DNA from 3 places in the Vallitalea okinawensis genome. Region 1 is predicted to be linked to each of the others. Evidence: riboswitches for the same ligand, from Rfam matches in the RefSeq annotation. Region 1 holds a riboswitch; each other region holds the start of a gene.
The links. Region 1 has a riboswitch for thiamine pyrophosphate ahead of thiW (energy coupling factor transporter S component ThiW). Riboswitches for the same ligand answer to the same signal wherever they lie in the genome.

Region 1 (5,221 bases):
TCTGGAGTTGTAAGAATTGACCATATGTTTTCTAAGCTTGAAGCAATATAAAAATGATAGACTAATTTCATAGAAATAACCTCCTTCAATCTTGATAATACTATTATAATGTTCTAAAATATAAATGTATTGTAGAAATGCGACATAAAAAAGGAGGTTATTAATATGAAACCAGACTATTTAAATGCTATTGTGCATATGAATGAACTTGAGAATCAAACAAGTTTCAATATAATCCCTCCAAGTAATGATTTAAAGCATATAGTTGAATTATTTTGGTCCATTAAGTGGAATCTTCCTGATGGGAAAGTATTTAATCAACAAATTATTCCCAATCCTCATATCAATATTGTTCATTATGGTGATTCTACTTTTGTAGAAGGAGTCGTTAAAAAATTGTTTGAATATCATCTGCAGAGTTCTGGTGAGATCTTAGGAATCAAATTCAAAATAGGTGCTTTTAACAACTTGACAAAGGTAAAAATGAGTACATTTACAAATCAAAAAATCCAAATTGGTGAAATACTTGAACCTACTCAATGGGAAAATCTGAAGGATTTGAATAGCACTGAAGAAAAGGTTGTATATATGGAAAATCTCTTACTTAACTACGCACATCCAGTAGATAATAAAGGTTTATTTGTAGAAAAAGTTATCAACTATATACGAGAAAATAAGTCCATAACTTCTGTTGATATGGTTGCTAAAAACTTCAATAAGAATATTAGAAGTATACAAAGAGATTTTGATACCTATGTAGGCGTAAATCCTAAGTGGATCATACGCATGTTCAGGTTGCAGGAACTAAATAAGGAATTAGAAATGGATTCTACTCCTCATTGGGCTGATCTTGCAGCAAAGCTAGGGTATGCAGATCAACCCCATATGATCAATGATTTTAAATCAATTTTAGGCATTACACCAAGAGAATATAAAGAATAGACATAGAAAGAGGGTGGCGTCAGAGCCACCCTCTATTTATTCCGATAATAGTGCATTTATTTTATCAATAAGCATAGATAAAGCAACTTTATTATAGCCACCCTCTGGGATAATAATATCAGCATACTTTTTACTTGGTTCAACAAACTCTTCATGCATGATTTTAACTGTTGTTAGATATTGATCGATAACAGCATCTAAACATCTACCGCGTTCTTTAACGTCTCTTAATAAACGGCGGATAATACGTACATCTGAATCTGTATCAACAAAGACTTTAATATCGAAAGCATCTCGAAGTTCTTTGTTTTCAAAAATTAAAATACCTTCAACGATAATAACACGGGAAGGTTGCACATTGACTGTTTCTTCCATGCGATTATGACTTACAAAAGAATATACTGGTCGTTCAATACATTCATCTTTTTTTAATAGATTGAGATGCTGAATTAACATATCTGTATCAAATGCATTAGGATGATCATAATTCAGTCTTGCTCTCTCTTCCAGTGATAATTCATCATGTGCTCTATAATAGTAATCATGACATAATGTCACAACTTTCTCTCCAAATTGTTCAGTTAGCTTTTTTACTAAAGTTGTCTTACCAGAGCCGGTCCCCCCAGCTATGCCTATGATAATCGTATCTTTCAAATTTCACCACTCCATTAGGTATTTGTTAATATCTATTTAAACATCTCTATAATTTTATCAGTCAAGTTGCACTTTGTCAAAAGAATAATATTTCTAAATATATTATTAACTTATGCAGTGAATTTACACTCAATATAAGCAAACAACCAAAATTCATTCGGATTTTTGCATGAATTATCTAGTAAATACATCCAATATATCTTGCTTAAATAATCAATCTATGTTATGATGCAATTGAAAACTTAATAAGAATCGCTAGGGGGGCTGGTAATGCCAGCTGAGATAAAGAACTTAATTCTTTGACCCTTGACCTGATCTGGTTAATACCAGCGTAGGGAAGCATATAATAATTATTTCTGACTTATAAGCACAACTCTACAGTTGTGCTTTTTATATTTGTCTTTTTATATTTATTTGTATGAAACCATGCTTTCTTACCCACTCAACTAATAGATAACCATTCAGTGTCATCATGTGATTAAGTATTGACAAAGGAGGGTTTTCAATGCAGGTAAATACACGTAAAATTACCATTTCAGCTTTATTTATTGCTATTGGTGTAGCACTTAGCCAACTGTACATACCAATAGGTGTCTCAAAATGTTTTCCTATCCAACATTTTATTAACGTCATATCAGCTATATTTCTTGGACCATTTTATGCGGTTTTAAATGCTTTTCTCATTTCTTTAATTCGTAACCTGTTAGGAATGGGATCCCTATTAGCTTTCCCTGGTAGTATGGTTGGAGCGTTATTGGCTGGTATCTTTCATCACTACTTCAAAAACATGTACATAACAGCCATAGGAGAAATCATTGGAACTGGATTATTGGGTGCATTAATAGCTATTCCAATCGCTAATATCTTTATGGGAAGTAGTTATGGTGCTTTCTTCTTCATTCCACCTTTTATCATCAGCACAGTAGCTGGATCACTCATAGCGATTATTGTTATGAAGTGTATACCAGTAAAGAAAATAAATGAGTTGAAACGCTATGAACTCAAATAAACAATTATATCTCGTAACAGATCATCGAATACCATTTGATCTGTTGGAGAAAAAAGTGAAACTCTGTCTTGAAGCAGGTATTGATGTTCTTCAATACAGAAATAAGTATGCTGATACTCGAGTCCAATATGAAGAATCAAGCAGACTAAAAAAATTATGCCATGAATTTGGAGTTCCATTCATTATTAATGATCGAATTGATGTCGCACTAAGCATTGATGCTGATGGCATTCATCTGGGTCAGAGTGATATGCCTTTAGATATCGCTCGACAACTTCTTGGACCTGATAAGCTTTTAGGAGCATCTGTTCATAACAGCCAAGAAGCTTATGATGCCATAAAGGCTGGTGCAGACCATGTAGGTGTAGGTGCACTTTTCCACACATCCACTAAAGTCAATACTAAGTTAATCTCTTTAATCGTATTAGAAGAGATTAGAGCTACCATTAAAGATATACCTATCTATGGAATTGGTGGTATCACACCCAATAACTTAACTTCTGAGTATTTAAAGATTTTAGACGGTGCTGCTATTATTTCTGCCATATTAAATTGTAGTAATCCTACAACAGAAGTTAAGAAATTTAATGCTTTATTAAAGAAACAAAACTAAATCTTTATTATGATATAAAAGGAGATAATACCATGACATATTCAACTCAAATGGATGCTGCTAAAAAAGGCATCGTAACTGAAGCAATGAAAATTGTTGCTAACAAAGAAAATATGGACATTAATACACTTAGAGAAAAGATAGCAAAGGGAACTATCGTCATACCAGCTAATAAGAACCATACAAGTATTAGTGCTGAAGGTATTGGAGAAGGCTGTAAAACGAAAATTAACGTCAACCTTGGAATTTCAAAAGATTGCTATAACATCGAAAAAGAACTTGAGAAAGTACAAACGGCTATTGACATGCATGTAGAATCCATTATGGATCTAAGTAATTACGGAAAAACCGAGGAGTTCAGAAAGCGTGTCGTTGATATGTCTCCAGCCATGATTGGTACTGTACCTGTATATGATGCATTTGGTTTTTATGAAAAAGAATTGAAAGACATAACAGCTAAAGAGTTTCTTGATGTCGTTGATAAACATGGTCAAGATGGTGTAGACTTCGTTACCATTCATGCAGGTATGAATCGAGAAAGTGCTGAAACTTTTAAGAGAAACCCACGACTAACCAATATTGTATCGCGTGGTGGTTCACTGATGTTTGCATGGATGGAATTAACAGGTAATGAAAATCCGTTTTATGAATATTATGATGAGCTATTAGACATTTGTGCTAAATATGATATTACCATCAGCCTTGGTGATGCTTGTCGTCCTGGTTCTATTGCAGATTCCACTGATGCTTCCCAGATTAAAGAGCTGATTACTTTAGGTGAATTAACAAAAAGAGCTTGGGCTAAGAATGTTCAGGTTATGATAGAGGGTCCTGGCCACATGGCATTAGATGAAATTAAGGCTAATATGCTATTAGAGAAAAAGCTATGCCATAATGCACCTTTCTATGTATTAGGCCCTTTAGTAACAGATGTAGCCCCAGGCTATGACCACATTACTGGTGCAATTGGTGGAGCTATTGCAGCTTCTTCAGGTGCCGATTTCTTATGTTATGTAACGCCTGCCGAACATTTAAGGTTACCTACTCTAGATGATATGAAAGAAGGTATTATCGCATCAAAGATAGCCGCTCATGCTGGTGATATTGCAAAGAAAATTCCAGGTGCTAGAGCTTGGGATAATGCTATGAGCCATGCAAGACAACAACTGGATTGGGACAAGATGTTTGACTTAGCTATTGACTCCGAAAAAGCTCGTCGCTATCGTAAGGACGCTAAACTTGAAGATGAAAAAACCTGTTCCATGTGCGGTAAAATGTGTGCCATTCGTAATGTCAATAAAGTATTGGATGGAGAAGATATTAATATACTAAGAAATGATGCCTAAATGAGATAATATTCATATAACCCTACCTAAAAAATCACTTAGGTAGGGTTAATCTTTTGGAGTTATCCATTAGCTATACCAACTTAATAAATCCGTACTCTTAAGTACTGCTAATGCAGCTCCATGTTTATCATCGTATTCACCATGTATAAACATTAACAAGGATCCTGAATTATTACGATCATCGATAACCATACCTGCAGATGGTCCATTAGGTGCCCAATCGTAGAAGCTTTCTTCAATAGATAATGTTTGAATATTTGACCAGTGAAATAAATCTTCAGACTTGGCCATACACATACCCCGCCCTGGTCTACATGGAGTAAAAAACATCATATACGACCCATCTTGATGGATAATACAAGGATTCTCGATCGTAGAGCTATCAGGCATTTGCTCACTTGTCAACACTGGTTCATCATGGTCTACCCAACTCTCTAGGTCTTTAGATATCATAACACCAATCTTGCCCTCTGTCTTATAAAAACAGAAAAAGGAATCGTTACGTTTTTCAATATAAGGATCAATTTGACGATGAGATTTTGACCATTTTGCTGTACACCCTTCTTGCTTTAAGCATTTAGGTTCAGACCAATTTCTTAAATCTTCACTCTCCATAAGCCATAACCGACTGTCTTTACTTCCCCAAAGTTCACC
Region 2 (5,221 bases), on a different contig from region 1:
GATTTTCATCAATATTTTCTTTCAAGAGATTATCTTTTGCTAGTGTAGTCGGTGAAAAATGAAGATCTGCAATGCGACCTGTTAATTGTCTATTCATTTCTTCAGGGAAAGGTTCAAGTTTATTATAAGTTCTTAAACCAGCTTCCACATGCCCAACCTTAATGCGATTGTAATAAGCGACTAAACTTCCAATGAAAGTTGTTGATGTATCGCCGTGAACCAGTACCAAATTAGGATTTTCCTTTTGCATGACCTTCTCTAAACCTTCTAAAGCTCTAACAGCAACACCTGTAAGCGTCTGTCTATCTTTCATTATATTCAAATCATAATCTGGTTTTATATCAAAAATCTCTAGGACTTGATCGAGCATTTCACGATGTTGTGCAGTAACACAGACCACGCTATGTATGTCATCACATGCTTCTAAAGCTTTTACAACTGGAGCCATCTTTGTTGCCTCTGGACGTGTACCAAAAATACTCATTACTTTGAGTTTTCCCATTTTTTCATTCTCCTCCTTAATCTAAAAACTTCCATATAAAATCTTATCATTTTTAACTTTAAAACACAACATTATATTTTCTTTCTTAATCGGCTATAATTCAATGTTCATCATTATTTGATTATAAATTCAATCTAACATCCATCTATATAAGTACAATTAAACAATTACTATAAATCTAGTAATTATTTAGAACTATTCAACTTATAACTTAAATAATAATATTGAACTAAAGAAAAGACCTTTGCAATATTTAGTTCAATATCTATTATTAACATTTTTTTCATCATTATGATGTATCATGACAAAAAGATAGTTATCGTGCTTTTACGTTTCAAAAAGAGTTAATCCGCTGTTTTTGATAAGTATTTAACAAATTTAATTTGTTACAATTATTACTATTATATAACAAATTATTAAGTTATTCTGAAATCATCTTTATTATTATGTTAAAATTAGATATTATTCGACAATTTACCCTTTGCACATTTGTATATTATAGGATAAAATAGAGATAGGGCTTATACCCTGATGGGGGATGACATGCACTCTGGAACATAACTTGAATAATCAGGTGTATAGGTTTTATTTTACTAATAGGATAAGTGGAAACATGAAGGTTAAAATAAGCGTACAGGAAGGTGCTTAGATGAAAAAAGACAGAGATATAATCGATATAAGCCTCACCACACAAAAAGCTGATGATCTTGAACAAGTATTGAGATTGTATTTTAAACCTTTAAAAGAAAATCATCTATCGGAGCATATCTATCTAACTTACGGAAATATTTTTTCTGTTAGAGAGCTCTATAAAACCGGCGGATTTTATACCGCTCTGGTTTGTTTATTGACTTCGTATTATAATGAACCATCGTTAACTCTGAAGATTGATTCTTTCATTCAGAGCATTAAACCCATTAAGTCTAAAAACTTACAAGAGATTATGGATGATATCGATGGTATCGTAGATCAAATGGAAAAACTCCTCTCTGCAGCTTAGCAGAGAGGAGTTTTTCGCTTTGTTAACAAAATAACCATAGGTAGAGTGTAAATTATAGTAAAATACTTAATGTTGTTGTAAAGCCCGCCTTATTCATGTATAATAGGAATAACAATTACCAAACTTGTCTGAATATTAAATTAGATGCATAAAAATTGACTTCATATTCCATATGTCATAACCTTTGCACAGTACTGAGAACAAGTCAGATAAGACATATAATTATAAGTAGCTGCGCTACATCTTCCATAGGAAGTTTGTAGATTAGGAAAGTCTCCTTGGTGTGAATGAAAACGCTTCAATTTCATCCACTCAATTCAGAGAACTTTCACATAAGACAAAAATAGATACATAATAATAAGAGGGGTGTCAAAATGAAAGATGTTATTACTAATCTTACCATCACACCGGATGTGACATTAATTACTTTAGCCAATGCACCTTCCGATGCTATAATTATTTCAAAAATCTTTAATGCACTAGGAGAAAAGTTAAACATAGATATGATTAGCATGACTCCACCATACAAGGAGAGTATAAGTATTTCTTTTACCATACATGATGAAGATCTAAACGAAGCCATTAAGATCATTAATGAATTAAAACAAAAATATATTGAGAATCTTCGTTTGGATGTTAATTCAACTAATAGTAAGATTTCTTTATACGGTGATGCCATGAAGCATACACCTGGTGTCTTTGCAAAAACATTAGACTTATTGTCTGAGGAAGAAATTGAGATTAAGTTAATCACCACTTCTGAAGTTGATATCAGCTATCTTATCTTTGCTTCAGATGAAACACGAGTAGTAGATACTATATTGAATTACTTTGACCATGTTGAAGTAACTGTAGAGTAAATCACTAAGAGCAAAACACGAACTTTCCTATTCCAAAATAACAGCCTTGTAAGATGATCTTACAAGGCTTATTTTATAGTCACTTTTCATTTTTTTACATAGGTAAAAAGAGCGATATTAATCGCTCTTTTTGATTGGTGCGGATGAAGGGAGTCGAACCCCCACGCCAAGGGCGCTAGATCCTAAGTCTAGTGCGTCTGCCAGTTCCGCCACATCCGCATATTTATTTTGAAGACGATATTTATCTTATCATAGCCTATTATAGTTGTCAAGCACTTCAATAAAAAAATATTTTCCAATCATCAAAAGAAGTAGCAGTTTACAAGGAAAGCCTAAGAGCTAATACTCTCAGACTTTCTATTTAAGATCTCCGTTCTCTAATTCATTGCAGCTTTACCCACCTGCTTAATAGCACTTCTTACTGGTGGAAGCATTAATAAAGCTATTGTAATAACTGCTTCAGGTACTAAATAACTTAAGTTGTAGTAAGCTGAATAGAATATTGGTCCAATGCCTTCTGGCGCATATTCACCGAAAAAGATATAGCCTGATAAGAAAGCGAAAACGAAACGTCCACTTACAGCAACTAAATAACCTATTGTTAAACTATATTTACCTTTTCTAAAGAACCCAGATAATCCGAGCATACCAAATGCTAAGATGTAATCAAAAATTAACTGAACAGGGTGGATAACATAGGGTCCAAGAATCAATTGTAGTAAGCCGTATGTCATTGCTGATAATAGGCCTTGAACAGGACCAAACCAATAACCGATTAATACAACCATCAACATACTTAATAAAGTAGCTGAACCACCGTTCACCAATGGGAATAATGTTGGAATTGGAATCTTCACAAAGGATAATGCCGTACCAAGTGCAAGTGCTACAGCTGAATAAACTAATACCTTAGTATTAAACCTTTTTCTACTGTTGCCGATACCTACGGCAAGAAATAAGATAATGACTGCTAATATACCCATTACGGATTTACCCATAATAGAATCAAAAAATGCTTGCATGTAACATGCCCTCCTCAAAAATTCATTATAAAGAACTGAGACAAAAGAGCAACGAAAAAGCCTTCCTGTTAAGGAAGGCTTGAAATATCTAATTTATAAAATATCCGCTTCCCTACGCCAGTATAACCTGGATCAGGTAATAAGGGTCAGTAATATACTTCTCAGTCCGAAGACTCCCCTAGCTCCATTATTCATGTTCTTTGCTTTCATTATAGTGTATTCACTTTTTTTAGTCAATAGACTTTGTAAAACAACTCTATTTGCATATTACTAATAGGGTCAAGAATGCAAGGAATTCTATTACGCCAGCTGGGAAGACGTCCATGTCTTTGACAGCTGGGCTCACCGTCCATGGTTCGCGGCTCCATAGAACACCTTGCATTCTTTTCGATATCAAATTATTCTTTGTTGTGTATTAAAAAATCTTCATTAAGCCATTAATCCGAACGATCTGCAATTCACTACTCCATAAACATCTTAACTACTCTTATTGTATAACAAATACGCAGTTACATAAAAATATCGTAAACAATTTTCAGCATTAAACCAACGAATACTGCTATGAAGACGGGTCTGATGACTTTTGCACCGTTCTTTATAGCTAACCCTGAACCGATCCAGTGTCCTGCCATGCTGCAGATGGCTGCTGGTATGCCGATAAAGAAAAGTACCTTACCATGGATGATAAAGGTAATTAACGCAGCTATATTAGAGGTTAGATTGACGATCTTTGCATTACCAGATGCTGTAGTCAAGTCAAATCCTATGAACCCTGTATAGAATAGGATCAACAACGTCCCTGTTCCTGGACCATAGAATCCATCATAAGCACCTATTAAGAACGCCGACAATATGGATAGAAGGATAACTTTTGCCATGGGCAAGTTCTTCTTCTCCTCCTTACCAAAACCTCTTTTAGTCATCAGATATATTCCTATAACAGGCAATGTAATAACTAAAACGATTTGTATAACTCTTTCGTCCATCTCTAATACAAGTCGTGCTCCTAAAGCTGATCCAATGAATGCACTGACTATGGATACCAATGCCGCCTGCAAGTGATATCTTTTATTTTTTATAAAGCGCAAAGTAGATAGAAATGTACCTACAGCTGCAGAGAATTTATTCGTACCTAAAGCAAAATGTGCTGGTATACCTGCAAAAAAGTAGGCTGGTACGGAAATTAACCCACCACCACCAGCTATGGAATCCACTAGTCCTGCGAAAAAGACTAAGAGGCAAATAATGCCTAATTGTACCCATGAAATATCCATTTTGTTTCCCCCTTATCCTGTATACATGTTGCCTTATCTGTTATTATAACTTAGCCATGGAAGAAAGTATACAGGATAAAGTATATCAACAAAAAGTAGAGTATTTTAGGTTTATCACGCTTATTTAATTCCTGTTGTACTGATTCCATCTACCAAATACCTCTGGAAGATGATAAATAAAGCAAATGGAGGTACTAAGGATAATACAGACATTGCGAACATGGCTCCCCAATTAGAAACTGAATTTGGGTCAGCGAACATTTTAAGTGCCAAGGATACAGGATACTTCTTCGCATTTTGTAAATAAAGTAATGGAGCTAAAAACTCTTGCCATTTCCAATAAAATGAAAAAATTGCTGATGTTATTAATGCTGGTTTTAATAGTGGAAATATAATCCTACCGAAAATTTGAATCTTTCCACATCCATCTATTTTGGCTGATTCATCTAAAGACTTTGGTATTCCATAGATGAATTGAATAATCATAAAGATAAAGAATGGTACACCAAAAAATGAGGGTAATATAAGGGGTGCATAAGTATTTAACCATCCCAATTTTGAAA
Region 3 (5,221 bases), on a different contig from region 1:
AACAATGGCATGTACTGTACTTTCAAAAACTTCATCAGGTTGTCCACCACAATATGTAGCAATCATACTACCAAGCATACAGCCTGTTCCTGTTATTCGTGCCATTAATGTATGTCCATTTCGGCACAATGCCACTTTTTTACCGTCAGTGATAATATCCAATGAACCGGTGATCACAACAATACTACCAAACTTTAAAGCAGCTTTTTTTGCAAAGGTAATAGATGAGTTCAATGTATCATCGGTTATCATATCTTCCTCTTGAACATCCACACCACTGGTTGTTTTTGCATTGTTATAAAGGGCACGAATTTCTGAACTATTTCCTTTAATAACAGCAATTTTAAAATGCTCTAATAAGCGACCTGCTGTTTCATTACGCAGTGTAGAAGCACCCACTCCAACAGGATCTAAAACGATAGGTTTTCCTAGGGCATTTGCTTTTTTACCTGCTAACAGCATGGACTCTACTGTTCTTGTATTAAGTGTACCAATGTTTAAATAAAGAGCACTACTAATGGCTACAATCTCCTCAACTTCTTTCGCATCATCTGCCATCAAAGGTGCGCCTCCTGTTGCTAAAACCATATTAGCGCAATCATTTACTGTTACATAGTTGGTGATATTATGAACTAGAGGCGTTTTTTCTCTAAGATTTGTCATCATTTTTTTTAACATGAGTATTCTCCTTCATTCATTTTATAGCTCATATCCCAAAAAGCCATTTCATATTCACAGGATGTCAAAAAGATCTGAATAAGATGTTCTTCTTCCTCTTTAGAAATACCTTCACAAATCCGATCCAATAATCGACAAGATTCCAAACTAAACTCTTCAAATTCTTTTCCTGCATAAGCTTCTATCCACGCCTTGTAATAGTTACTTTCCAAGTTATCTTTATAACCTTCTTTAAGCGCTTTCCCGATATGTTCATAGGTAAGGGTACATGGCAATGCTGACATAAATATTTCTTTCACATTCCCTGTTGGTAAGAAACTCAGCATGTAATCTAGATAAGCTCTATTCTCTGGCAAAACCGGGTCCTTATCCACTTTATAAACATCTAGACCATAATCCATCAAATACTGGGTATGCATATTGGTTTCATCAGAAACCACCACACCGATGCAACTGTGCAAGAACTGTAAATCTTCAATCCGGTCCACCAACAGAAATGCACCAGCATAGACTTTACCATAGTCCTTTAAGTACAGCGAGTCTTGAATAAGGTACTGTTTAAATCTATCACGTGACAATGTACCTTCTCCCAGCCCTTTTACAAATGGATGATCTAAATATTTTTCATAATAAGCCTGAACACGTTGATCATTTACTAAACGCCATGAAAAGGTCATTAAATCACCTTCTTTCTTAAAACGCTTAACTTAGCAAAATTATTAGCTGATAGCAATAATAACACTAAAACACTTAAGGCAGCTTCAACACCATAACCTGTTACATTATAAACTATTGAATACAACCAAGTATTCATTCCTTCAGGAGCAAATTCTCCAAAAAAGATAATCCCTGAAAGAATACTAAAACATGTTGATAATGTCACTGCAAGTCCTGCACCTAACCCTAGTTTCACTTTACTCTTCGTTCCAAACATCGGCACAAACGCTACTGCCATCATAGCCCCAAAATAATCAAGAGGCAGTTGCATGATAAAATAGGGTGGCTGCACAATAATTTTTAAGAATGCAACGACAATGGCTGATAATAAAGCCTCCTCTGTGCCGAATAATACGGCTAAAAGCATAATAGGTAAAATTGAAAGTAAACTACATCCTCCGCCCTGTGGAAAGGGTACGAGTTTAATGGTGTATAACACCATGGTCAATGCGGAAACAAGTCCTACACGTGTCAGTAATCTAGCATTAAATTGAATGCCAATGAGCTGACGTATGCTAACGAAAAAGACTGCACTTGTCAGTAGAATTGCAATAATAACTGCACTATTCAAAAATGATCTCCCTCTCTATATCTCATATTAAAATTTTATATAAAAGGAATACCACTAAATAAGTCAGGGAAATCCAAGACAAAAGAAAAAACGCGCTACCAAAGGCAACACGTTTTAAAAACACGGTCATAATATTTTCCTTACGCTGGCATTACCCATACAAGTTAGAGGGTCTACATCGTATTAGATGTACTCTCAGCCTGATTACACAAGCTCCCCTTATATATAAAATTATAGTTCATTATACCTCTTTTTTAATCATGTATCAAGCCTTTCTCCCAAAATTTAAATCTGGTATTTTTAATCATTCTCCTTTTCATTATATCGACCACGATCCACATAGTGTGTATGAAGAATTTCATGTGCCACATGGCTATTTGGTTTTTCTAAGAAATCTGCCCTCCACCGCTTAAACAGCCACCTGGGCAACACATGATTTCAATAAATTGATAAGGTGATGTACACTTCCATACTCTCTTTTAATTGAGCCTTCGTATAAGTTCACTTACTCCACTTTTTATCATCTCAGGTGTATTGTATTGACAGAGCTCTAGAACTTTAATCTGAGCAGTATGAATGTATTCAAGATAATTATCCAATACGTTGCTTTTCGTATAAGGAGCAAAATGATCCTCAAAGTTCTCATTAAGATCATGAATATGAACCCCTAACAATTTATCCTTATATTTTTCCAGTACTTTGTGCCCATCAAAAGTCTTTAACCTGTCTAACATTTCTCCATGTCCAATATCATACCACATATAAACAGGTGCTCCTTGTAAACCTGTGAAAATCATTTCATATTCATCGGAGTTAGGTATTTCATGGTAATTGGCTCTATTCTCCAACCCTAATTTCACATGTATGTTCTTCTTAGCCATATAGTTGCATATCTCTTCTAAACTATTGATTATTAATTCTGTATGTACTAAATTAAATCTCTGCCTAAGTGAAATAGCTTCTTCAAATAATTGACTGTATGCTTGAGACTCTACTCCATCATTAAGATATACCCGACGAAGCTTATCATTATAATACCCATCATCTTCTGGACATACAATAACTTTACTTGAATGAATGACAATGGCTTCTGCATCCAACCTGTTTGCGTATTCAACAGTTCTAATGGTATATTCAATGGCTTGTCTCCTTTTGTCATTATCCTCAAACCCTAAAAATACTGAAGATGGTCCAAATTCTGGTGATGCTTTTGGACATACATTATGTAAGCTTGAAACCGTCATTTGTCCTGATTCGATAAGTGGATACATCTCTCTTATCATTTGTTCAGTTACATTATAGTTTAACTCCACTTGATTGAAGCCTAACTCTTTAATTTCTTTTAACATATCATATCCTGAGAAATCTTTCATCTCAGCTTTATGCACATTCCATGAAGAGGAGCAAGAGAAATTATTAATCATTTATATCCCCCGTTCAATACACTTTATATCCTTTAGTGTTTAATATTTTTTTCTACATCTAGGGTTTAAAAATGATTTTTGTTAATAAACCCAAAAGTAGGTGAACAATCATTAAAATAATTATACATCTACCTTTAGGAAAGAAAATGGCTTATTCTGTTGACCTTATGGCATATTCTGTTTTCGATAGTCAGTTGGAGAAAGCTTAAAGAATTTCTTGAATTTCTTTGAGAAATATAAAGCATCATTATAACCTAATTCATACGCAATTTGTCTGATGTTCATATCCGTATTCAATAGCATTATACTTGCTTCATCCATTTTAATATGATCCACATATTGCAGAAGTGAAAACTCTGTGATTTCTTTAAAAATATGGGCCAAATAATCTGTAGATACATTACAGTTTTCTGCAATCTGCTTGACTGTAATCTTCTCATGTTGATGACTTTTAATATATTCAATAGCTTCCTGAACGATAATATTTTTGCTATCAATTTTTACCTGATCACAATCATTGTTTAGGTTTAATCTTCTTTTGACACGCCAAATTAATTGTAAAATAATAGCTTCTACTATTTGTTTCGTACCGAGTTCTTGCTCTTCTAGTTCAATAATGATCTGTTCCATTAAGGTTACAATATCTTTATCAGCATTTCTGATGATTTGCTCTTGAGGATGACTTAATTGATCCATTTGCTTATATCTAAATTTCAAATAGATAAATTCTAAGGGTTCTATATAACTTACTTCCCTATGTTTTTGACCAGGATGGATGATATAAAAGTCTCCTGCATGTGCAATATGTTCTTGGTCATCACACCAATATTTCACTGCCCCTTTTCTTATATAAACATATTCATTGGAGTGATGCAGATGCTCCCAAAAACTCCATTTCTCCTCTGCCTTATTAATTCCCACTGCTACAAACTTAGGAATCGTATATACTTCAGAAAATCTTTTACTAAATTCATAAACTCTATTGGAGTGAGTAGAACCCCTATCCTTTTCTATCATCATGAAACCTCCGTCATAATAGAATCACGTTCAATCCTTTCCCATATTATATACTAGTTTATTAGATTATCAAAGTGCTTAAGTACGCAATAGATGAGGAGATTACGCTTGGATAAAAAATGTAAAAAAGAAGCCAGATTGGCTTTTATTGAGTCAGGATGGATAATATTCAGTCACTTAATGTAGTGAAGAAAAGAGCGGTCCCTCGACCGCTCTTTCTTATTACTCATCTGTATTCACTTTTTCATTATATCGACCACGATCCACATAGTGTGTATGAAGAATATTATGTGCCACATGACTGTTTGGCTTTTCTAAATAATCTTCGTACAATTTCATAAGAAGTGGATTATCATGTGATTTACGTAGATCTTTATTCTCATCCTCACGATAAATCGCTTCAAGACGCTTTTGTCTGATTTCAGCATTGGTTGGTCGTGGTTGACCTCCACCACTTATACAACCACCTGGACAACACATGATCTCAATAAATTGATAAGGTGATGTACCTTCTCTAATTTGCTCGAGCAGTACCCTAGCATTATCCAACCCGCTGGCTACAGCTACTCGAACTGTTTTTCCTTCTAAAGCTTTCCAATCATCGGCGGTGTTCTCAAAAGTAATGGCACCTTCCTTAATAGACTCTAGACCCATTATAGGCTCTACATGAAGGTTCTTGAATGGTAATTCTTCACCAGTTATGATTTCATAAACTGTACGAAGAGCCGCCTCCATAACACCACCTGTTGTACCAAATATATCTGCAGCACCAGAAGAGATTCCAAAAGGAATATCGAATTTTTCTTCAGGAAGA

Region 2: it holds a riboswitch for thiamine pyrophosphate, as region 1 does, so the genes downstream of both, thiT (energy-coupled thiamine transporter ThiT) here and thiW (energy coupling factor transporter S component ThiW) in region 1, are expected to answer to the same signal.
Region 3: it holds a riboswitch for thiamine pyrophosphate, as region 1 does, so the genes downstream of both, C1Y58_RS03660 (energy-coupled thiamine transporter ThiT) here and thiW (energy coupling factor transporter S component ThiW) in region 1, are expected to answer to the same signal.

The regions. Positions count from the first base shown of each region.
Region 1 covers NZ_PQDH01000002.1:833,019-838,239, forward strand. Annotated here, with positions in the region: gene C1Y58_RS08740 (SRPBCC domain-containing protein) at 1-71, opposite strand, end outside; gene C1Y58_RS08745 (DUF6597 domain-containing transcriptional factor) at 166-942, shown strand; gene udk (uridine kinase) at 979-1,596, opposite strand; TPP riboswitch at 1,844-1,951, shown strand; gene thiW (energy coupling factor transporter S component ThiW) at 2,102-2,605, shown strand; gene thiE (thiamine phosphate synthase) at 2,592-3,218, shown strand; gene thiC (phosphomethylpyrimidine synthase ThiC) at 3,251-4,564, shown strand; gene C1Y58_RS08770 (glycoside hydrolase family protein) at 4,634-5,221, opposite strand, start outside.
Region 2 covers NZ_PQDH01000009.1:125,520-130,740, forward strand. Annotated here, with positions in the region: gene wecB (non-hydrolyzing UDP-N-acetylglucosamine 2-epimerase) at 1-502, opposite strand, end outside; gene C1Y58_RS20710 (hypothetical protein) at 1,152-1,502, shown strand; gene C1Y58_RS20715 (ACT domain-containing protein) at 1,877-2,362, shown strand; tRNA gene C1Y58_RS20720 (tRNA-Leu) at 2,498-2,581, opposite strand; gene thiT (energy-coupled thiamine transporter ThiT) at 2,740-3,384, opposite strand; TPP riboswitch at 3,477-3,574, opposite strand; gene C1Y58_RS20730 (TSUP family transporter) at 3,894-4,658, opposite strand; gene C1Y58_RS20735 (carbohydrate ABC transporter permease) at 4,779-5,221, opposite strand, start outside.
Region 3 covers NZ_PQDH01000001.1:788,648-793,868, forward strand. Annotated here, with positions in the region: gene thiM (hydroxyethylthiazole kinase) at 1-678, opposite strand, end outside; gene tenA (thiaminase II) at 672-1,355, opposite strand; gene C1Y58_RS03660 (energy-coupled thiamine transporter ThiT) at 1,355-1,966, opposite strand; TPP riboswitch at 2,086-2,196, opposite strand; gene C1Y58_RS27220 (hypothetical protein) at 2,267-2,335, opposite strand; gene C1Y58_RS27225 (hypothetical protein) at 2,353-2,409, opposite strand; gene C1Y58_RS03670 (sugar phosphate isomerase/epimerase family protein) at 2,446-3,390, opposite strand; gene C1Y58_RS03675 (helix-turn-helix domain-containing protein) at 3,556-4,407, opposite strand; gene C1Y58_RS03680 (NADH-dependent [FeFe] hydrogenase, group A6) at 4,630-5,221, opposite strand, start outside.